4 regions of the Synechococcus sp. H55.11 genome follow, and region 2 is predicted to be linked to each of the others. Evidence: predicted binding sites of a transcription regulator. Region 2 holds the regulator's gene; each other region holds the start of a gene.
The links. Region 2 encodes NtcA, which controls nitrogen genes in cyanobacteria. Its sites were predicted from a motif close to GTANCNNNNGNTAC; they were not measured.
Positions count from the first base shown of each region.

Region 1: the regulator NtcA is predicted to act here: its motif matches at 2,350-2,363, upstream of glnA (type I glutamate--ammonia ligase).
Region 3: the regulator NtcA is predicted to act here: its motif matches at 3,046-3,059, upstream of fmdA (formamidase).
Region 4: the regulator NtcA is predicted to act here: its motif matches at 3,034-3,047, upstream of NW853_RS05385 (P-II family nitrogen regulator).

Region 1 is NZ_JANSJI010000138.1:46,061-51,927, forward strand. It holds gene purL (phosphoribosylformylglycinamidine synthase subunit PurL) at 1-549, shown strand, start outside; gene trxB (thioredoxin-disulfide reductase) at 662-2,095, opposite strand; gene glnA (type I glutamate--ammonia ligase) at 2,505-3,929, shown strand; gene NW853_RS06035 (hypothetical protein) at 4,076-4,792, shown strand; gene NW853_RS06040 (SDR family oxidoreductase) at 4,859-5,587, shown strand; gene NW853_RS06045 (cation:proton antiporter) at 5,758-5,867, shown strand, end outside.
Region 2 is NZ_JANSJI010000018.1:13,936-19,802, reverse strand. It holds gene NW853_RS00520 (hypothetical protein) at 1-76, opposite strand, end outside; gene NW853_RS00515 (M61 family metallopeptidase) at 126-1,988, opposite strand; gene ntcA (global nitrogen regulator NtcA) at 2,278-2,952, shown strand; gene eno (phosphopyruvate hydratase) at 3,143-4,426, shown strand; gene NW853_RS00500 (prolyl oligopeptidase family serine peptidase) at 4,413-5,867, opposite strand, start outside.
Region 3 is NZ_JANSJI010000073.1:24,216-30,082, reverse strand. It holds gene NW853_RS03245 (HD domain-containing protein) at 1-739, opposite strand, end outside; gene thrS (threonine--tRNA ligase) at 916-2,727, shown strand; gene fmdA (formamidase) at 3,139-4,344, shown strand; gene NW853_RS03230 (FmdB family zinc ribbon protein) at 4,410-4,685, shown strand; gene malQ (4-alpha-glucanotransferase) at 4,912-5,867, opposite strand, start outside.
Region 4 is NZ_JANSJI010000123.1:15,952-21,818, reverse strand. It holds gene holA (DNA polymerase III subunit delta) at 1-680, opposite strand, end outside; gene NW853_RS05390 (IctB family putative bicarbonate transporter) at 1,539-2,933, shown strand; gene NW853_RS05385 (P-II family nitrogen regulator) at 3,107-3,445, shown strand; gene NW853_RS05380 (ammonium transporter) at 3,580-4,986, shown strand; gene ispD (2-C-methyl-D-erythritol 4-phosphate cytidylyltransferase) at 5,110-5,817, shown strand.

The DNA.
Region 1 (5,867 bases), on a different contig from region 2:
CTTCCAGACTTGAAGTTGGTCTGTGGCCAGGGGTGGCAGCAAGAAAGGGATCTCATCTACCTCTTGGGATCCCAGGCTGTTACCAGTCTGGGCGGCAGCGAGTATTTGGCGGCAATCTACAACAAGGTCACGGGTCGGCCTGCCCCCGTGGATCTGGAACTGGAAAAGCGCGTGCAAGCCGCCTGCCGCCACGGCATCCGGCAGGGGTGGGTGCGCTCCGCCCACGACTGTAGCGAGGGAGGACTGGCCGTGGCTCTGGCGGAAGCCTGCCTCAGCGGGGGCCGCGGCGCCAGTGTCTCTCTGGCTCCCGGATCCCTGCGCTGGGATCAGGCCCTGTTTGGCGAGGGATCCAGCCGCATCCTCGTTTCTGTCAATCCAGCCCAGCGCTCTCCTTGGGAAGCCTACTTAGAGTCACAGCTCCCCGGCCAGTGGCAACTGCTGGGACAAGTGGGATCCCCTGCCGATCCCTTGGCCTTGACGACGGCAGAAGGGGATCCCCTGTTGTCGGTCTCTTTGGCCGCCCTGCAGGCCGCCTACCACAACACCTAGCTCCCCTCTCCCTTGGGGAGAGGGGCTGGGGGTGAGGGCGTCCCCAAGGGAGAGGGGCCGGGGGTGAGGGCAGCTCCCTCGGGGAGAGGGGCTGGGGGTGAGGGGGACTACCTCAAGCTGATCTTGCTTCAGACAAATTGGCCTGGATCACCTCTCGGTAGTGGGACTTGGGCTTAACGCCCACCACCTGCGCCACCAGCTCCTTGTTTTTGAAAAACTGCACCGTCGGCGTGCAAGCTACCCCGCCTGCCTCGGCAATCTCCGGATCCTTCTCGATGTCGATCTCCACCACGTGCAGCTTGTCGGCAAACTCTTCGATGACCTTGTTCAAGATTGGCCTGAGGGCATGACAAGGGGCACAGGTGGGAGCGGTGTACTTGACCATCAGCAGGCGATTGCTTTCGTGGTAGAGCCGCCGCAGGGCATAGCTCCCTTCATGGCAGGTCTTGCTGAAATCCAGATCCTCGTGGCCGTTCTCCGCAAAGCTGGCTTCCTCAACCGCAGATTCCTCCGCCAACTCTGCCTCAGGCGGGGCGGCAGCAGAGCTGGGTTTAGGATGGCTCTGGGGCAAGACGTGATACTCCTGAGCCAGGCCGTGTTCCGAGAGCCAGCGCTCCGCTAACATGGCCGCCATACAGCCGGTGCCGGCAGCGGTGATGGCCTGGCGAAACTCGTGATCCTGCACATCCCCGGCGGCAAACACGCCCTCTACACTGGTGGCTACCGATCCTGGGCGGGTGACAATGTAGCCCACTTCATCCAGCTCCAGTTGCCCCGTGAACAAGTCAGTGTTGGGCTTGTGGCCGATGGCGTAGAACAGGCCGCCCACCGCCATCTCCCGGATCTCGCCCGTCTGGTTGTTGCGCACCTTCACCCCGGTCAGGCGCTGGCCGTCGCCCAGGACTTCCACCGCCTCGGTGTGCCAGTGCACCGTAATCTTGGGGTGGTTGAGCACCCGGTCTTGCATGGCCTTGCTGGCCCGCATCTTGCCACTGCGCACCAGCATGTGGATATGGGATCCAAACTTGGTCAGGTAGGTGGCCTCCTCACAGGCGGTATCGCCACCGCCGATCACCACCAACTCCACCCCCTTGAACATGGGCATGGCCCCATCGCAGACGGCGCAGGCGGACATGCCGCGGTTCCAGTAGGTCTCCTCCCCGGGCAGGTGCAGGCGCTTGGCCGTGGCCCCGGTGGCGATGATCAAGCTGTGGGTGCGCACTTCCCGCTCGTCAGAACGGACGACAAAAGGCCGCTGGCTCAGATCCACAAAGGTGACATCCTCGGGGTAGAGCTCCGCCCCCCACCGCTGCGCTTGAGCGCGCATGTTTTTCATCAGTTGGGGGCCGCTGATGCCCTCGGGAAAGCCCGGAAAGTTCTCCACCTCGGTGGTGGTCATCAGTTGCCCACCCGGGATCCCGCCCGCCTGGAAGCCCTCAAACACAACTGGCTTCAGGTTGGCGCGCCCGGCGTAAATGGCCGCCGTAAACCCAGCAGGGCCAGAACCGATAATCACCACATTCTCAATCCGACTTTGCTCTGTCATCCGCTCTCTCTCCTTCTGCAACAGGGATATTACATCAAACTCATAATGACTACGCTTTAGCCTAACACGATTCGGCGAACTGGGCGAGGCTGGGGCTCGTCAGTCCTATTTTCGCTCCCTTGGGGCAGCCGAGGCATTGGCCTATCTAGAACGCAGGTGTGGACTGCTGGCGGGCCTAATCCTGAGCTGGCGGCAAGAGGTCTTGCCCAGGTTGTCTCATCAGTTGGGCAGAAGGCCAGAGCCGGGCCAGTTTTGTATCAGAAGCTACAAAATGCCGGTGTTGGCCTTTCTAGGATGGGTGAGCGCTTTTGGCCCATCCAAGTCGAGGCGCGGGGATCATCCGCTGGGATCCCATTTGTTTCAGCCACAATTTCCCCAGTCTTAACTGCAACCCAATCAGGAGAGAGCGATGGCATCCACGCCCCAAGAAGTGCTTCAGATGATCCAGGACAACAATGTCCAGATGGTGGATCTCAAGTTTGTCGATATCTTCGGCACCTGGCAGCATGTCTCCTTCCACACCTCGATGATTAAGGAAGAAACCTTCACCGAGGGGCTCCCCTTCGATGGATCCAGCATCCGGGGCTGGAAAGCAATCAACGAGTCGGACATGTACATGGTGCCGGATCCCAAGACGGCCTGGATCGATCCCTTTCTCGAGGTGCCCACCCTCAGCATGACTTGCAGCATCGTTGAGCCGCGCACTGGCCAGCCTTACAGCCGCTGTCCCCGCAGCCTTGCTGCCCGTGCCGTCGCCTATCTGCGATCGACAGGCATTGCCGATACCGCCTACTTCGGGCCGGAGGCGGAATTTTTCATTTTTGAGGATATTCGTTTCGACCAAACTCAAAACTCGGCCTACTACTTTGTGGATTCCATTGAAGGTCGCTGGAACTCAGGCCGTGAGGAGAAAGGTGGCAACCTCGGCTACAAGCCTCGCTACAAGGAGGGCTATTTCCCCGTTCCGCCCACCGATGCGCACCAAAATATCCGCACAGAGATGCTGCTGACCATGGGCAAATTGGGGGTGCCCATCGAGAAGCATCACCACGAGGTGGCGACCGGCGGGCAAGGGGAGTTGGGCTATCGCTTCGCCGATCTGGTCACCGCTGCCGACTACATGATGGTCTACAAATATGTGATCCGGAACGTGGCCCGCAAGCACGGCAAGACGGTGACGTTTATGCCCAAGCCCCTGTTTAACGACAACGGCACCGGCATGCACACCCACCAGTCCCTCTGGAAGGATGGTCAGCCCTTGTTCTACAGCGAAGGCACCTACGCCAACCTGAGCGAGACAGCTCTCTACTACATCGGCGGCCTGCTCAAGCATGCTCCGGCGATCTTGGCTTTCACCAACCCCACCACCAACTCCTACAAACGCTTGGTGCCCGGGTTTGAGGCGCCAGTCAACTTGGCCTACTCGCAGGGCAACCGCTCGGCTTCCATTCGCATTCCGGTGACCGGCAACAATCCCAAAGCCAAGCGTCTGGAGTTCCGCTGCCCAGATGCCACCTGCAACCCCTACATCGCCTTCTCGGCCATGTTGATGGCCGGCCTAGACGGGATCAAAAACAAGATCCACCCCGGCGAGCCCCTCGACAAGGATATCTACGATCTGGAGCCGGACGAGCTGGCCAAGATCCCCTCCACACCTGGATCCCTGTTGGACGCTTTGGAGAACCTGCAGAAGGATCATGACTTCCTGCTGGAGGGAGGTGTCTTTAGCGAAGATCTCATCCAGACCTATATCGAGTACAAGATCGACAACGAGATCAACCCCATCAACCTGCGGCCTCACCCCTACGAGTTCGCACTCTATTTTGACGCCTGATCGAGGTTTTCATCCAAAACATTCGTTCTCGAATGAGGTTTTGGAACGGGATCCCTTCTTTTGCCGTGGGGATCCCCTTTTTTTGCGCCTGCCCAGGTATTCTGGGTGTGAGCGCCGAAGTCTAGAGGTTGGAGGGAGGGTTTGCAATGGAATGGCTTATTTTTGTTCTGTTCTCGTTTTTTCTTATCGGCCTTCTGGCGCTTGTTGTCTATCTAGCTGACTATCTAGAGAAGAAGCGTCGGGAAGCTTTGGAGCAGGTGGCCAGGAGCCTGGGCATGTCGTTTTCAGCGGAGCTACCCGAAGGGATCCGCTCCCGCTTGCTTCAGGCAGGCTTTGAACTATTTGAACAAGGCTACGATCGACGTTTCTACAACTCAATGTCCAAGCGGCTAATCGATGGAAGTGAGATCGGTGCCTTTGACTATCAGTACACCTATAAGTACCACAGCGGCAGGGGCAAGAGTCGCAGGATTGTCTGGGGCAAGAGTCGCGGCACTCATCCCCAGTCTGTTTTCTGGGCCTATTGCGAAGATCTGCGGCTACCTCACTTTCGGCTACATCCGAATATTCCCCTGTTTCACGACATCGCCAAAGCCTTTGGCATGCAAGATATCAACTTCGAGAGCCACCCTCGGTTTTCCCGCAAATACCTCTTGCGCGGAGAAGATGAGGCCAAGGTTCGCCTGCGCTTCGATCCTAGTTTTCTTAGCTTTTTGGAGCAACATGCTCCTTGTTGTGCCGAGGGATCCGGGCCGCAGCTTATCGTTTGGCGGGATGACCAACAGGTGAGTCCAGAAAAAATGGCAGACCGGCTGCGCTTCGGGGAAGAATGGGTGCAAAGACTGCGGCTGCGTCGCGTTTAGCCCTCCGGATCCTCCCTCAAGGCCACTCCCTGGGTATGATGAGAGAAAGAGTTTAAAAAACGTAACGTGTCTTCCTCATTGTCCCAGGCGGTTGTTCTTGTTACAGGGGCCACAGGGGGTATTGGCAGCGCCCTTGTGCCTCTGTTGGCCCAGGCCGGAGCCCATCTGGTGCTGGCGGCGCGGCGAGAGGATCCCCTTTCCACCTTGGCGGAGAAAGCGGTGTCCCTGGGGGCTGCCTCCGGGCTGGGGATCCCTGCCGATGTGACGGACTACAGCCAGGTCGAGGCCCTTGTCAACCAAACCCTACAAAGGCACGGGCGGATCGACGTGTTGATCAACCTGGCGGGGGCTGGGATCCTCAAGCCTGCCCCGCAAATTACCCCTGCCGACCTGGAGCAGATGCTGGCGGTCAACCTCAAGGGCAGCTTCTACACCAGCCAACTGGCGGCCAACGCCATGCGGGAGCAAAAATCCGGCCACATCCTCAACTTCCCCGGCATTCTTGGGCGTCACCCTATGGCTATGGCTGCAGCTTACTGTGCCGCCAAATTTGGCGTGGTCGGCTTTAGCAAGTGCATGGCCGATGAGCTGAAGCGCTTTGGGGTGCGCTTTACCCTGTTTTACTTTGGCGGCATTGACTCACCCTTCTGGGATCCCATCAGCCTCAAGGTGCAGCGGGACAAAATGCTCAGCCCTGCCACGGCTGCCGAGGCCATTCGCTTTATCCTCACGCTGCCCGCCAATGCCGTGCCCAACGAGGTGGTGTTGCAGCCGGAAAGCCACCAGTTTCTCTAAGGCTCGCCCAGTTCTGGGAATGGGGGGGATCCCAAGCTGCTGAAGTCGGGATCGCCAGCAGGGACTTTCCCAGCCTGGAAAGGGAGGGTTGAGGCGGGCGAGGTCTCCCCGTGGCTAGTTGGGAGGATTGCTTCCATAATTAGGGAGACGTCCAGCCAGGGGCCTGGCCGATGGAGGCCATACGCTCACTTTTGCAAGAGGAGCCTATCCTCTCGTTTGCTCTACTGCTGGGGGTGATCCTGGTGGTGCCGCTGCTCTTTGAGCGGCTGCGCCTGCCGGG
Region 2 (5,867 bases):
TGTAATGGCGAGCAACGTAAACACCCAATGAGAAACCAACAGCCACCCCAATTAATAAAACCAAAACGAAGTCCATTAGATTCGCTCCTGACCCCTGTTGTTACTTCTCGTTTAAGTTAACTAGGTTACTCGCTTGTTTCAAGATTCTCAGGCGAGGTGAGCGAATTTTCAAGAAGAGGCGTATCTTGTCCCGAAGAGCCGAGCAGGGATCCCAGCCAGCCCTGCTGGAGCGCTTTCTGGGTGGGAGTGAGTTGCGGCAACGCTTCGAGGGTGTAAACATCCGGGCGGGGTGGATCCAAGGGGATCCAGAAGTGTTTCAACTGATCGCCTTGGAAGACGCTCAGGCAGATGACCTGGTGGGGCTGGTAGGCCGCCAAGCGTTCTGGCAAGTTGGCAGCGCTTACCCGGAAGCCATCCAAGGCCACCAGCTCGTCGCCGGCCCAGATGCCTGCTTTTTGGGCCGGGGATCCCATCTCCACTGTGCTGATGCGGTTGCCTTCGCCGTTGAAGTTCAGGCCCAGATAGGGGGAAGGGTCAGGGCGGCTGAAGTGGGCCTTGAGGGTGAGGCCAAAAGGGTGTAGGTGAGCGTTGTAGTCCAGCTCTTCCGTACCTTCCACATAGGCGGCGAAAAAGCGGCCAAGATCGGCGCCGGCTGCCCGCTCAAAGGCTTCCCGCAAGTCTTGGTGGGTGTAGCCTTTCTCAAACCGGCCAAAGCGCTGCCACAAATCCTGCATGGCCGTGTCCAGGGATCCCTGGCCCCCCGAAAGGTGGCGAATGTGCAGATCCAGCAGCCAGCAGACCAAAGCGCCCTTGAGGTAATAGGAAACCTGGCTGTTGAGGCTATTTTCGTGGGGACGGTAGAGTTTGATCCAGGTGTCGAAACTGGATTCCCGCAGCGATTGCACGGCCCGACCCGGAGTACGCTGCAGCCGGCCAATTTGCTCGGCCAGGATCTGCAAAAAATCTTTGGCGCTGAGGATCCCTGCCCGCAGCAAGATGACATTTTCGTAGTAGCTGGTTGCCCCCTCGCAAAACCAGAGGCAGTCCACGTAATTTTCTTGGTTGTAGTCAATTTTCTCCAAAGCCAGAGGGCGCAGCCGCTTGACGTTCCAAGCATGGAAAAGCTCGTGGGCCAGCAGCGCCAAAAAGCGGCGGTAGGACTGGGGCCGATGCAGCTCCAGGCCAGAATAGTTGAGGGTGGTGCTGTACTTGTGCTCTAGGCCGCCAAATCCCCCTGCCGACAAATGCACAATAAACCAGTAGCGGTCGTAGGGCAGCCCGCCAAAAAACGCCGCAGTGGCCCGGACAATTTTCTCGGCATCGGCCACCGCTTGCTCCAAATCCAGGGTGCCTGCTCCCCAGACCACGAAGTAATGCGGGATCCCTTCCACTGCAAACGACCGCAACTGGTGCAGGCCCACCTCCACCGGACTATCCACCAGCTCGTCGTAGTCTGCCGCCACAAAAGACTGGCCGGAAGCAGGATCCTCAGAAGAAGAAATCAAAGGTCGCAAACTGGTGGCGATGCGCCAATCAGGCTTGGGAGGGATCACCGTCAAGGTGTAGGGTTCCCGCTCGCGACCGGGCACATAGAAAAAGAGCGCCGCCCCGTTGAAGTAGGCGTGGGTGAGATCCAAATGGTTGGTGCGCACCGTCAGCTCATAGGCATAGACCCGATAGCGAACCTTCACAGCCGAACAGCCCGGCGGCTCGATCTCCCAAGTGTTCTTATCTACCTTCCGCCAGGCCAAAGGGATCCCTTGCTCCGTTGCCGCCTGAAACTCTTGCACATGGCGGGCATATTCCCGCACCAGGTAGGATCCCGGCGTCCACACCGGCAGCCGCAGTCGCAGAGGCACTTCTGGATCCACCTCTTGGATCTGTAGTTCCACCTCCAGCAGATGCTTGGCCGGCTCCGGCATCCGCACTGTGAAATGCTGGCGGCTCAGTTGAGAAGGTGCAGCAACAACAGCCTCCGGGATCCCCATAGGATTTTCCAGTCCACCACTTGCTTCCTACCACCCAGAGCTGGCAAGGCCCCAGTGACAATAGCCCTTATCCTACCCTTGGCTTGGGATCCCTTTGTGGAACAGAAACGAGACCTAAAAACGTAGCCCATGCTACAAAGATGCCTAGGCAGAACCCTCTACCTTAGGGTAAACCCGGCTATTGTTGCCGATTCTGGAGTCGATAGGGTTGCAACTCGGCCCAATGCTTCTAAATTGATCTTACATGGATTGATCTTAGGTATAAACTGACCTCAAAAGGTTGATGAGTATGGTGGTGGCCGTCGCAGAAAAATCTCTGATCACAGCCTTCAAGCAACTGGGAGGCCCTCACCATCCTCCGGTTATCGAAACGTTTGAACGTGGTAAGACCATCTTTTTCCCTGGGGATCCGGCGGAGCGGGTTTACTTTTTGGTGAAAGGAGCTGTCAAGCTCTCGCGGGTCTACGAAATGGGGGAAGAAATTACCGTTGCTCTTCTACGGGAAAACAGCATCTTCGGGGTGCTCTCCTTCATCACAGGGCAGCGCTCCGACCGCTTCTATCACGCGGTGGCCTTTACGCCTGCTGAGTTGCTCTCTCTGCCGATTGAGCAGGTGGAAAAATCCCTGCGGGAGAACGCCGAACTGGCCATGTTGCTGCTCAAGAGCTTGTCTTCCCGCATTTTGCAAACGGAGATGATGATCGAGACGCTGGCTCACCGCGATATGGGATCCCGTCTGGTTAGCTTTTTGCTGATCCTCTGCCGCGATTTCGGGGTGCCTGGCCCGGATGGGGTCACCATTGATCTCAAGCTGTCTCACCAGGCCATTGCCGAAGCCATTGGCTCGACCCGCGTCACCATCACCCGTCTGTTGGGAGAGCTGCGCAAGAAGAAGTACATTTCCATTTACAAGAAGAAGATCACTGTACACGACCCGATGCGGCTGAGCCACCGCTTTGTCTAGAGGGGATGGGGCCTAAACTCTGCCCCCCAAACCAGCCAATGCTCAATTCACCCCTGCAGCTCCGCAGAATCTTTGGGTTCTCTCTCTTAAAGTTTTCTGGAAGCTGACGGGATCCCGGTCAAGGATCTATTAGCCTGTGGGGGGATCTGGCTTTGGCCAGAGCTGTCTAGCCAATTGCTGAGGTGTAACTGTGGAAACGGCCATCGAGTGGATTACCGCCCATGAGATCCTCGACTCGCGAGGACGCCCCACCCTAGAAGCCCTGGTGGGCCTGGCCAACGGAGCAACGGGCTTGGCGCAGGTGCCCAGCGGCGCTTCGACCGGTACCTTTGAGGCCCACGAGCTGCGGGACGGGGATCCCAAGCGCTATGGAGGTAAGGGCGTGCTGAGGGCGGTGGAAAACATTCTTGGCCCCATCCAGTCGGAGCTGCGGGGAGAAGATGCCCTCAACCAAGCCCGCATCGACCAGTTGCTGATCGACCTGGACGGCACCCCCAACAAGTCCCGCCTGGGGGCCAACGCCATTTTGGCAGTTTCTCTGGCGACGGCCAAAGCGGCGGCGGAAGCGGTGGGCCTGCCTCTTTACAAATATCTGGGCGGGCCTTTTGCCAACTTGCTGCCGGTGCCGTTGATGAACGTGCTCAACGGCGGTGCCCACGCCGACAACAACGTGGACATCCAGGAGTTTATGCTGGTGCCCATTGGTGCGGCCAGCTTTCGCGAGGCGCTGCGCTACGGGGCCGAGGTGTTTGCGGTGCTGAAGACGGTGCTACAGCAGAAGGGGCTGTCCACCGGGGTGGGGGACGAAGGCGGATTTGCCCCCGATCTCCCCTCCAATGCGGCAGCTTTGGATCTGTTGCTGACGGCCATCGAACAGGCAGGCTACAGGCCGGGGGAAGATATCGCCTTGGCCCTGGACGTGGCCGCCAACGAGCTGCTGCAGGATGGGCAGTACCACTTCGAGGGCCAAGCCCGTAGCGCCGAGCAAATGGTCAATTACTACGAGCAACTGCTGGCCAACTATCCCATCCTTTCCATTGAAGATGGACTGGCGGAGGAAGACTGGGCCGGCTGGCAGGCCCTCACCACTCAACTGGGATCGCGGGTGCAACTGGTAGGGGACGACCTGTTCGTCACCAACCCAGCCCGGCTGCAGAAAGGCATCGACAGCGGCGCCGCCAATGCCATCTTGATCAAGCTCAACCAGATTGGCACGCTGACGGAGACGGTCTCGGCCATGCACCTGGCTAGCCAGGCAGGTTTTCGCTCTGTGATCAGCCACCGCTCCGGTGAGACAGAAGACACCACCATCGCCGACCTGGCGGTGGCCACCCGCGCCGGCCAGATCAAAACCGGATCCCTCTGCCGCAGCGAGCGCATTGCCAAATACAACCAACTGTTGCGCATCGAAGACGAGCTGGGGGAAGCGGCAGTCTATGCCGGCCGGGTGGGCCTGGGCCCTAAAGCTCGCTAACTCCCGTTCCATCCCTCCCCAGCACCTGCACCAAAAAGGCCCAGCGGTCGGCGGTCTCTTCAATGAGCTTGGTGGTGGGCTTGCCGGCCCCGTGGCCGGCTTTGGTGTCGATGCGAATGAGGATGGGCTGGGATCCCCCCTGTGCCGCCTGCAGGGCAGCAGCAAACTTGAAGCTGTGGGCCGGCACCACCCGGTCGTCGTGATCTGCTGTGGTGATCAGGGTGGCGGGATAGGCGGTGCCGGGCTTGAGGTTGTGCAGGGGGGAATAGGCGTAGAGGGCCTTGAATTCCTCCGGGTCTTCCGGGGATCCGTACTCCGAGACCCAGGCCCAGCCGATGGTGAACTTATGAAAGCGCAGCATGTCGAACACCCCCACAGCGGGCAGGGCCGCGGCAAACAGCTCCGGCCTTTGGGTCAGGCAGGCCCCCACCAAGAGGCCGCCGTTGCTGCCGCCGGCGATGGCCAGCTTCGAGGGGTTGGTGTAGCCATGGGCCATCAGCCACTCAGCCGCGGCGATGAAGTCGTCGAAGACCTTTTGCTTGTTGAGCTTGGTGCCCGCCTGGTGCCAGGCTTCCCCATATTCGCCGCCGCCACGCAAATTGGGCTGGGCGTAAACTCCCCCCATCTCCAGCCAGGCCACCAGGCCCACCGAGAAGCTGGGGGTCAGAGAGATGCCGAAGCCGCCGTAGCCGTACAGCAGGGTGGGGTGATCCCCTGTCCGCGCCAGGCCACGGCGGTGGACAAGGAACATGGGAATGCGGGTGCCGTCTTTGCTGGCGTAGAACACCTGCTGCACCTCATAGGCCTGGGGATCGAAATCCACCTGGGGCCGGCGAAAGAGGGTGCTCCCGCCAGTGGTGAAGTCGTAGCGGTAGATGGTGGGCGGGGTGGTGAAGCTGGTGAAGGTGTAGAAGGTCTCAGTGTCGTAGCGCTTGCCAGCAAAGCCGCTGGCGGATCCCAGCCCCGGCAGAGGGATCTCCCCCTGGTAGGTGCCGTCTAGGGCAAAGGTCTTGATCTGGGTGTGGGCGTCTTTGAGGTAGAAGGCAACAAATTGATTGTGGATGAGGCTAACCCCTTGCAGGGTCTCCTCAGCCTCAGGGATCACCTCTTGCAGGTGCCCTGGGTTGTCGAGATCAAGGGCCACCAGTCGCCGCCGCGGAGCCTGGAAGTCCGTCAGCAGCCAAAAGCGGGAGCCGTCGTTGCCAACAAAGCTGTACTCGGCCTGGAACTCGCAAATGAGCTCCACCACCGGCGAGTTGGGATCCCGTAGGTCTTTGTAGAAGAGGAGGTTTTTGGGATCCGTGCCCCGCCAGACGGAGATGATCAGGTAGTTGCCATCTTCGGTAACCCCGCCAGCAAAGCCCCACTCTTTTTGGTCGGGGCGGTGATAGATCAAGACATCTTCCGACTGGGAGGTGCCGAGGCGGTGGTAGTAGAGCTT
Region 3 (5,867 bases), on a different contig from region 2:
CGGAGGTGCCCACCAAGGTCAGGGATCCCGGCTGTTGGGAAGCAGCAACGATGCGCCTCATCTGCTCGATGGGAGCTTCCAGCATGCCGCGGATGTGTTGTCGCAGGGCCTGCAGCTCGGCAGGGGTGGGTGGGTCGTGGCGCAAAAACGCTTGGGTCAGGCGCACCGCTCCCACCTTGATGCTGCGCAGGAACTCCGGCTCTTGGCCGTTGCCCAGAATCAGCTCGGTGGAGCCGCCACCGATATCCACCACCGCGTGCAGCCGGTTGTGGAACTCCATGGCCGAGAGCACGCCCAGGTAGATGCGGCGGGCTTCCTCCTGGCCTGAGATCAGCTCTACCCGCAGGCCCAGCTCCCGCTCGATCCGCTTCAAAAACTCCGGCCCATTGGGGGCTTCGCGCACGGCACTGGTGGCCACCGCAACAATATCTTGCACCTGAAAGCTTTCAGCAAGGCGGCAAAACCGCTCCAGAGCCACCCGCGCCCGTTCCATGGCGGCAGGCGTCAGGGCGCCTGTCTGGCTGCAAAACTCTCCCAGGCGGACGGTGGCTTTTTCGCGGGAGATGATGGTGAAGCTGGGGATGTGGGGGTTGATGCGCACCACCACCATGTGCAGGGAGTTGCTGCCCACATCGATGGCGGCGATAACCGGAGCAACTCCAGATTCAGAAGAGGAGACCGGTTTCGCTTCAGAGGCGGCGGCAGAGCGTTCGGCAAGGTTGGCGAGCGAAGAGACCATGAATCGAAGGGGTTGCCACACTTCTAGAATACTGTGTGCTTTCCCCCCTTTTTCCTGGCCGGGTTGTGGACTGAGGTTCAAGGGGGCAATTCCCCCCGCCTGGGATCCCGTCTGCCCTGGGCTCAGCCTAAGATAGGGACACGGATAGTCGTTTTTTTGTCGTTAAGCGGGTTCCGATGTCTCAACCAGCCGCGTCGCCTCAGCAGGCCAACAGCCCTCTCAAGCTGCTGCGTACCCACGAATCTCCCAAGCTGGAGCGCATCCGCCACACCACTTCCCACGTTTTGGCGATGGCGGTGCAAAAGCTGTTTCCCAAGGCCCAGGTCACCATCGGCCCGACGACCGACTACGGCTTCTACTACGACTTTGACCATCCCCAGCCCTTCACGCCGGAAGATCTGGAGCGCATCAAAAAAGAGATGCAGGCGATCATCAAGAAAGGCTTGCCGGTGATCCGCGAGGAGGTGAGCCGGGAAGAAGCCAGGCGCCGCATTGAAGCCCTCGGCGAGCCTTACAAGTTGGAGATCCTGGACAGCATCCCCGAAGGCGAGCCGATCACCATCTACCATCTGGGGGACGAGTGGTGGGATCTCTGTGCCGGCCCCCACGTGGAAAACACTAAGGAGATCAACCCCAAAGCTTTTGACCTGCTCAGCGTGGCCGGCGCCTATTGGCGGGGGGACGAGACCAAGCCCCAGCTTCAACGCATCTACGGCACCGCCTGGGAGACGCCGGAGGAGCTGAAGGAATACAAGCGGCGGCTGGAAGAGGCCAAACGGCGGGATCACCGCAAGCTGGGCAAGGAGCTGGGCCTTTTCATCTTTTCCGACGAGGTGGGGCCGGGCCTGCCCCTTTGGACCCCCAAAGGAACTACCCTGCGCTGGGTGCTGGAGGATTTTCTCAAGCAGGAGCAGCTCAAGCGGGGCTATCTGCCGGTGGTGACGCCCCACATCGCCCGCGTGGATCTGTTCAAGATCTCCGGCCACTGGCAAAAGTATCGGGAAGACATGTTTCCCCTGATGGCGGAAAGCGAAGAAGCGCGGGCGGCGGAGCAGGGCTTTGTCATGAAGCCGATGAACTGCCCTTTTCACATCCAAATCTATAAATCGGAGCTGCGCTCCTACCGCGATTTGCCGCTGCGCTATGCCGAATTCGGCACCGTCTATCGCTACGAACAATCGGGAGAGCTGGGAGGGTTAACTCGCGTTCGCGGCTTCACAGTGGACGACGCCCATTTGTTTGTCCGCACCGATCAGTTGGAAGAAGAGTTTCTCAAGGTTGTCGATCTCATTCTGGTTGTTTTCGAGAAGCTCAAACTCAAAGATTTTCGCGCCCGCCTCAGCTTCCGCGATCCCAAGTCCGATAAATACCTGGGATCCCCGGAAGAGTGGGACATGGCCGAAAATGCCATTCGGCGAGCGGTGGAGAAGCTATCAATGCCGCATTTTGAAGGGATTGGGGAGGCGGCTTTCTACGGGCCAAAGCTGGACTTTATTTTCCGCGACGCGCTGGATCGGGAGTGGCAGTTGGGCACGGTGCAGGTGGATTATCAAAACCCGCAGCGCTTTGATTTGTACTATGTAGCCGAAGACGGATCCCGGCAGCGGCCGGTGATGATCCACCGCGCTCCCTTTGGCTCGCTGGAGCGGCTCATTGGGATCCTCATCGAGGAATATGCCGGGGATTTTCCTTTCTGGCTGGCACCGGAACAGGTGCGCATTTTGCCCGTTTCCGACCAATACCTGGGCTATGCCACCCAGGTGCGGGATCACCTGCGGGAACAGGGGATCCGCGTCCACATCGATGCCGACAGCGACCGCCTGCCCAAAAAGATCCGCAACGCCGAGAAGGCCAGGATCCCCTTCATGCTCATTGTGGGAGAACAAGAACAGGCAACCGGCACAGTGAGCGTGCGCCAGCGCCACGGCCAAGACCTGGGATCCCTGACGGTGGCGGAGTTCCTGGCCCAGGCGCGAGCGCTGGACTAGCGGCGGTTAGGCTACCTGTTCCAGCAGCAGCTTCTCGTTTGAATCTGGTTGAAATGTCCATAGTCGTTTCAAACAAGGTTAAGACTCTTCGCTGCCGTCCCAAGCGCTCCGCGCCGCTGACGCGTTCGCCTTTGCCGGCAGGGGGTGTTGGTACCCCCGACCCCTCTCCCGCAAGGGGAGAGGGGAGCTAGAGATCAACCAGCAAGCTGTTTCATAACCGTTTGCAATGACTATAGTCACTTTGAACCGAGGTGAAACAGCCTGTCGATCTAAGCCGTTCTCCTGCCCATACGATTGTAGACAACAGCACTATCAACTGTAGCCCTTACTACAGTATTGCTTCCTTCATCGGAGATACACTTTTAGGCATCTGCAGCCTGACTCCAGAGCGACGGCTCAAGGATAGATCCGATGCCCAAAACGCTGTTTAAAGTTGACCTGACCAAGCCGATGGATCAACAGGATCTGCCAGGTCACAACCGCTGGCATCCTGACATCCCTGCGGTGGTTTCTGTGAACCCCGGCGAAGTCTTCCGAATTGAGTGTAAAGACTGGACGGATGGACAAATTAAGAACAACGATGATCCTTCCGACATTGAGCAGGTTGACCTAAGTGTTGTTCATGTTTTAAGTGGGCCTATTTGGGTTAACGGCGCCCAGCCTGGAGATATCCTGATCGTCGATCTGCTGGACATTGGGCCACTGCCGGGAGACGAGTGGGGGTTTACGGGTATTTTTGCCAAAGAAAATGGCGGAGGATTCCTCACCGATCATTTTCCCAATGCGGCCAAGGCCATCTGGGATTTTCAGGGTATTTACACCACTTCCAGACACATTCCTCATGTGCGCTTTGCCGGCATTATCCACCCTGGCCTCATCGGCTGCGCTCCATCCCACAAGTTGCTGGCAACTTGGAACAAGCGGGAGGCTGAGCTGGTTGCTTCGGCTCCTGATTTGCGCACTTACGGCGCGGGCCTATCTGGTAATCAGCCTGTGCTGGCCGCCTTGCCCAATCCCAAGAACGCGATTTTGGGAACCCTGCCCAAGTCAGAGTATGAGCGGGTTGCTGCCGAAGCGGCCCGGACGGTGCCCCCACGGGAGCACGGCGGTAACTGCGATATCAAAAACTTGTCTAAGGGAACACGGATCTACTTTCCGGTTTACGTGGAGGGTGCCAAGCTGTCGATGGGAGATATTCACTTCTCACAAGGGGACGGAGAGATCTCTTTTTGTGGCGCCATTGAAATGTCAGGCTATATCGATCTCCATGTTGATCTAATTAAGGGTGGCGTCGAGAAGTACGGATTGGTTAATCCCATCTTTAAGCCTGGCCCTGTAGAGCCGCGTTACTCAGAATATCTTGTCTTTGAGGGCATTTCTGTGGACGAGTTTACAGGTAAGCAACATTATATGGATGTTCACATTGCTTACCGACGTGCCTGCTTAAATGCCATCGAATATCTGAAAAAGTTTGGCTTTACGGGAGAACAAGCTTATCTCCTGCTTAGTTCTGCACCCGTGGAGGGCAGGGTGAGCGGGATCGTCGATATTCCTAATGCTTGCTGTACGGTGGCCGTTCCTACACAAATCTTCGAGATAGATATCCTACCCAGGTAAATCCTTAGCTGTTCTTAGATGTTTCGAGCCATCTTGATATCTTTCTCAAGTGTTGGAGTAAGAAGATGCCCCTGTATGAGTTTAAGTGTCAAAGCTGTGGTGAGTTTGAGTTATGGCGACCTCTGTCTCAATACCGGGATCCAGCGTACTGCCCCACTTGTAAGCAAGTGGGTAAGCGTCTTATTTCGGTTCCCATGATTCAACTTTCTAGTTCCTTGCCAGCTCCAAAGGGTGAAAGAGAACCTAAGTTGATCAGGCGGGAACAGCACTCAAACTCTGACTCAAACTCCCGAAGGTATCGACTCCAATCTTGTGGGCGACCCTGGATGTTGCATCATTAGTCGTTTGTGGGCTGGTCAGACCAGATGAAGGAGCCCTGCAGACAATAGCAGCTATCAGGAGCCACAGCCCTGCTTTATTCGGCTGGGAAGCAACATGATGAATCAGCGCTTTATTTCATTTATTGGTGATTCGTAAGGGCCGCCTTGTGGGCGAACTCGCGCCCAAAGAGGCCACTGAAGAGCGTCTGGAACTGCTGATGGGAGATACCCAGGATTTTTCAGCAGCTCAGGAAAAGTTGGGGGTAGTTTGAGAAGACCCTGTTGCCCGCTCTTGGGCCAAGGCTGCCCGCCGCTGCTCCAAGTCTTGCGGGGAGATGCGCCCGTAGGTGACGCTCAGCTCCGCCAGCCGCTGGGCCAGCTCCGGCCGCAGCATCTCCTCGCGGTAGCGCCAGGCCCAGTTGTTCTCGGCCCTGCCGGGGAAGTTCATGCGCGCCTCTGCCCCCAGGCCCATCACATCCTGCAGGGGAATGATGGCCAGGTCGGCCACGGAAGCCAGGGCCAGGCGAATCAGATCCCAGTGGATGCCGTCAGATCCCTGGCAGCCCAGGTAGCGCAACAGATTTTGTTTTTCCCACTCCGGGCGTTCTGGGTCATGAAACCAGCCCACCACGGTGTTGTTGTCGTGGGTGCCGGTATAGACGACGAAGTTGCGCTCATAACTATGGGGCAAATAGGGGTTATCGGGCCCCGAGCCAAAGGCAAAGAGCAGCACTTTCATGCCGGGCAAGCCAAATTGATCCCGCAGTTGCAACACTTCCGGTGTGATGTCCCCCAGGTCTTCGGCAATGACCGGAATTTCCCCCAGCCGGTCGGCCAACGCCTGAAAGAAGTCGGCCCCCGGCCCTTTCTGCCACTCGCCTTCTACTGCTGTTTCCGCCTCGCCAGGGATGGCCCAGTAGCTCTCGAAGCCGCGGAAGTGGTCGATGCGGACGCAATCCACCTGCTTGAGAATGGCCTGGATGCGCCGGATCCACCAGTCGTAGCCGCGAGCCTTGAGCACCTCCCAGTTGTAGAGAGGGTTACCCCAGCGCTGACCGGTGGGGCTGAAATAGTCGGGGGGCACACCAGCTACCTGCAGGGGCCGTCCCTGCTCATCCAGGTGAAACAGCTCGCGGTTGGCCCACACATCGGCACTGTTGGGGGCGACATAGATGGGCAAGTCGCCGATCAGCCGCACCTGAT
Region 4 (5,867 bases), on a different contig from region 2:
TCGTTGTGATCCAGCAGATGGGCCAGGATGGGCAGGGCCTGATCCAAGTTGCCCTGGCGCAGGGCGGCCGCCAGTTGAAAGCTGTTGTAGGCGCTGGCGGGAACCAAGGCCTCGATTTGCTCAGGGGAGATGGGATCCTCTTGAGCGGCTGTAAACAGAGCCAGCTTTTCCAATTCCATCGCCAAGCGGCGGGAGTCGTTGCCCACCGCCTCGGCCAACTTCTGGGCTGCCGCCGGGCTGAGCTTGAGATGCCGTTGCCGGGCTTCGCTGTATACCTGTCTAAGAATGCCCTCTTCATCCCAGGGAGGCAGTTGGGGAAACTCGCGGACGATGGCCACTTTCTTGAGGATTTTGGTGGATTTGAGGCGTCCGTCCGGCTTGCTGCTGCTGGTTAACAGCAAATGTGTCGTGGGGGGCAACTGGGCCAGGGTGCGCTCCACTGCTTCCCACAGCTCTTCCGGGCAATGTTGGGTGAGTGTCGTCTCCTCCAGCCAAACCAGGCGGGCGTTGGATCCCAGGGGCGGCGTCATGGCCTGGCTGAGGCCGACAAGCGTCGATTCCGGTGGCAGGCGATCGTAATTAAAAGCAGCCCAATCGGGATCCAGCACTTGATCCCGCAACTGCTGCACCGCCTGCATCAGCCGATAGGTGTCATCTCCCCAGTAAAGGTAGACGGGCATAATACCCTAGCTCCCTCATCAACGCTCTGGCTGGATCCCTGGCCAACCTGTTTGATTGAGGCGGCTGCAGATCCCAGCAAGTTGCTCAGCCTCCGCAGAGCCGCCACTGCAACTGGTCTCCAGCCCTTTTCCGTGGTTTCTCTAGGCGTTATTTTACGTAAATCAACGCGCATGCTCCCGCCCTTTGTCCGGGATCCCCCAGAAAAAACCGGGCCAGGTTCAAGCCTCTTCCCTCTCTCTGAAAAAAGGTGCCAGCTTTGCATGATCTTTGATTTGGCCCTAGCTTGGCAAATTCTGTGTTCCCACTGAAGAAAGATCATCAATCTTCTCCTAGATTGAGCTTAGGGATAGGCATCGGGAGGGGGTCGCGAACGATGGACACCATTGGCGAACTGGAGTTCAAGGTACAGGTTCTGGCTCGCTGCCTGGGATCTGCTTTGGGTTTAGGCCGTCCTACCCGTGTTCAGATTCATTATTGCGATCCTCAAACCTTGAATGCAGACAAATCGGGATCGGTGATTTCTCCTTTCAATTCCCAAGAAGTTAAGGGATCTCAGTTTCGCCCGTTGGCCTCGGTTGCCTAAGTGATGTTTCGAGCTTGGTCTCGATAAGGCTATCAAAATCTCTGGATACCTCTCGGCCAAAAAGAGACGGGTGGGCAGTTTAATGGGGGGATAATTCCCCCCAAAGTTGTTTCGTCTTGGGCTGCCTCTAAAACAACCAGTCCTGAAGCTAAGCCCAGGAAGAAAAGATTAGCCTTCTAGAAAGGGGATCCCTCTTGCCTTCCCGCCCTTGCTCCTGTCCGCTGGGGATATAAACTCGGAAGATGAGCTGAAGCCTAGGGTGTTGGAAGGAGTCATGCAACGAGCAACGCAAGCATGGCGCGGCCTGCTGCTGCGGGATTTCTCTATCGAGTCCTGGTGGCAGGGCAGCCTTTTGAGCCGAGTGTCGGGATCCCTGCGGCAGTGGGGCAAAAGCAGCCGGCTCGTCCAAACCTTGGATTGGATCGGTTTGGGCCTGGTGCTGCTCTACTGGTTTTTTTCGGCCCAAAGCTCCACCGGCATCCTAGGTCTGATTTTGCTGGCTATGGCGGCGCTTGTGGTCTTGGGCTGGCTGGTGGAAACCCCGAATTGGCTGCCCGTCCATCTGCCCCTAGGCCTGTTTTGGGGCATAGCCACCCTGGCCACAATCCTGTCGCCGGTTCCCTATGCAGCGCGGGACGGCTGGCTGAAGTTGACGCTCTACCTGGCCGGCTATCTGCTGCTGCAGCGTCTGCTTCGCCAACTGCAGTTCCGGGATTGGATCGTCGGATCCCTGCTCTTGGTCAGCTTGGGGATGGGGGTCTATGGCCTGCGGCAATACTTTTACGGGGCTGCCGAGCTAGCCACCTGGGTGGATCCGGAATCGGGCTTGGCAGGCCTGACGCGGGTGTACAGCTTTCTGCGCAACCCCAATTTGTATGGGGGCTACCTGGTTCCGCTCCTCCCTCTGGGGCTGGCTGCCATTTGCATCTGGCCGGGCTGGGGGATCAAGCTCTTGGTTGGGTTTACAACCGCCGTCAACTTCATCTGCCTGATGCTGACCTACAGCCGCGGCGCCTGGATTGGCGGCCTAGCAGCGCTGGGAATGATGGCGGTGCTGCTGGCGCAATGGCAAACCCCCCACTTGCCAGCCCGTTGGCGACGTTGGACGCTGCCGGCTCTGTTGGGAGGGGGGGCAGCCACGTTGTTGCTTGCGATCGTAACAGTACGCCCCCTGCGGCTGCGGGCTCAGAGCCTCTTTTGGGGACGGCTGGACACCAGCAACAATTTTCGCCTCAACGTCTGGGCCGCCGCGCTGGACATGATCCGCGACTTTCCCATCTTGGGGATCGGCCCCGGCAATGTCGCCTTCAACCGCGTCTATCCCCTCTACCAGCGGGGCAACTTCAGCGCCCTTGGGGCCTACTCGGTGCCGCTGCAACTCGCCGTGGAGACAGGCTTCATCGGATCCCTGGCTTTTGCCTGGTTTTTGCTGGTGCTCTGGGATCACGGCTGGAGAGGCTGGAACACTTTGCTCAGCTCCCGGGATCCCGAGGGCCTGTGGGTGGCAGCAGGCTTAGCGGCTTGCACGGGCATGATGGCCCACGGCCTGGTGGACACCATCTGGTACCGTCCCCAGGTACAAATGCTGTGGTGGCTGGCGGTGGCCCTCGTCACAGCCAGTCTGGGTTCTCCTCGATCCTCAACGGCCGCTGAAAGACCCAGCTCGTGAGATGCCGGCGCGGACTTCTTAGAGTGGCCCGGGCTTGGCCTTCTGGTCTTGACGAGAGCAAATCTAGAGTGGTAGGCATTCTCAGTAGAGGAACGAAAATGTATCTAGATTTACAATTTGCAGGTTTTAGTAGTGTTAGAAATTAGCGGAATTGCTGGGGATATGGGAGGCCAATGAAAAAGATCGAAGCTGTAATTCGGCCCTTCAAGCTAGATGAGGTGAAAATTGCCCTGGTCAACGCCGGCATCGTCGGCATGACGGTGAGCGAAGTGCGGGGTTTTGGTCGACAAAAGGGACAGACCGAGCGCTATCGGGGATCCGAGTACACGGTAGAGTTCCTGCAAAAACTGAAGGTGGAGATCGTGGTCGAAGATGACCTGGTGGATACGGTGGTCGAGAAGCTGATCGCGGCGGCTCGCACCGGCGAAATCGGGGACGGCAAGATTTTCATCAGCCCTGTCGAGAAAACCATTCGCATCCGCACCGGCGAACTCAACCAGGACGCCCTGTAGAGAAGGTGAAGGTCTTGGAGCCTGGGTAGCTCGACCCGAGTCCCAGGCTGGCTTGCAGTGGGCAAATGAGGGATTTTTGCCCTATCTACTAGTGCGTTGTGAAAAGTACCGTCACTTTAGGTAAGTCGAAAAGCATGTCTACAACGATGATCCAAAAGCATAAGAACCCGCTACCTCAGCGGCTTGGGCGACTGGCCAAGTGGAGTCTAACTGCTGCTCTGACGATTTCGCTGGTTTTCCTATTGGGCCAGGGGAGTGCCTTCGCCCAGGACGCGGAAGTCGTACAGGAACATGCTGACATTGTCTGGACGCTGGTGGGGGCAGCCTTGGTGTTCTTCATGCAGGCGGGGTTCGCCATGGTGGAGACGGGCTTTACCCGCGCCAAAAATGCCGCCAACATCATGATGAAAAACCTGATGGACTTTTGCATGGGCTGTTGCGCCTTTTGGTTCATCGGGTTTGGCCTGATGTTTGGAGAAAATACTGGCTTCTTTGGCAGGAGCTGGTTTGCTTTCAGTTGGCAGCAAGCCCACGAAGCAGGGGATTGGCCCTTCACCTTCTTTGTCTTCCAGATGGTGTTTGCCGCCACCGCTGCCACCATTGTTTCCGGGGCCATGGCGGAGCGCACCAAGTTCGTGGCCTACCTCATCTACTCTGTCGTCATCTCTGGGCTGATCTACCCCATCTCGGGGGGCTGGGCCTGGAATGGTCTCTTCGGCGACTACAACGGTGGCACTAGCGGCTGGCTGGAAAATCTGGGCTTCATCGACTTTGCCGGTTCGGGCGTAGTGCATTTGGTGGGGGGCGCTTCCGCCTTGGCCGGGGCCATGGTGCTTGGCCCTCGCATCGGCAAGTACGGCCCCAACGGCGAGCCGCGGGCGATTCCCGGCCACAACCTGCCCCTGGGGATGCTGGGAGTGTTTATCCTCACCTTGGGTTGGATTGGGTTCAACGCCGGCTCGACCACAGCCGCCAGCCCCGATATCGGCTGGATTGCCATGAACACGCTGCTGGCAGCTTCGGCAGGGGCCATTGGGGCGATGATCACCTGCTGGGCGCATTTTGGCAAGCCGGATATGACCTTTGCCGCCAACGGGGTGCTGGCCGGCTTGGTAGGGATCACCGCTCCTTGCAACACTGTCCACCCTCTGGGAGCTTTGATCATCGGTTCGGTGGCCGGGATCCTGGTGGTCATCTCGGCGGTGATTCTGGATACGGTGCTGAAGATTGACGACCCGGTGGGCGCCGTTTCGGTACACGGCACCTGCGGTATTTGGGGGGTGTTGGCAGCAGGGATCCCTTGGTTTGCCCACGCCGATTCAGGGGTGACCTGGGCGCAATTTGGGGTACAAGTTGTGGGCGCTCTAGCCTATTTCTTCTGGCCTTTCCTCACCTGCTTGATCCTGTTTTTGATCCTCAAGGCAACCGTTGGCCTGCGCACCAGTGCCGAAGAGGAGCTGGCCGGCTTGGATGTGGGCGAGCATGGTAACGTGGCCTACCCGGATTTTGTGATTGCTTCTGCCGAGTTGGATCAACCTTGAGGCGGCACCCCGGCTCTGAAGGGGATCCAGCGGCACCAATCGCCACTGTCAACGATGAGGAGGGCCAAGCCTGGCCCTCCCTGGCTGTAAACTGGGATGCGGTTGGATGCACTTTTGGATCCCATGCACCTGTTGATCCCGGCGGCTGGCAGTGGCAAGCGAATGGGGGCGGCGGTCAACAAGCTGTTGTTGCCGCTTTTGGGCCAGCCCATCTTGGCTTGGACGTTGCAGGCGGCGGATCGGGCCGGTTCCATCGAGTGGATCGGCATTCTCTCCCAGCCCGGCGATTGGCCGGCCATGGAGCAGATCCTGGCGTCCATCGAGCTGTCCACGCCGGTGCAGCTTCTGCAAGGAGGGGCGACGCGGCAGGAGTCGGTTTACAGGGGGGTGGAGTATCTCTATGGGCTGGGAACGGTGGAGCGGGTGCTGATCCACGATGGAGCCCGCTGCTTGGCCACCCCTGAATTGTTCGATCGCTGCAGCGCCGCCTTGGAGCAAGTGGACGGCTTGATTGCCGCGATCCCTGTCAAAGACACGATTAAAGTGACCGCAAGCGGCCCCAAGGGGATCCAAATCCAATCGACACCGGAGCGCAGCCGGCTGTGGGCAGCCCAAACGCCCCAGGGCTTTCGCCTGTCGTTGCTGTGGCAAGCCCATCGGGAGGCACTGGCCCAGGGGTGGCAGGTAACCGATGACGCAGCCCTATTCGAGAAGCTGGGTTGGTCGGTCTATATCGTGGAAGGTGAGGAGTCTAACCTGAAGTTAACCACCCCCTGGGATCTGGTGCTGGCCGAGCAAATTCTACAGCAGCGCCTCGAGCTGGCGCGTTAGCTTAATCCCTTACTCTCTGTCGCCCTCACCCCCAACCCCTCTCCCAAAAG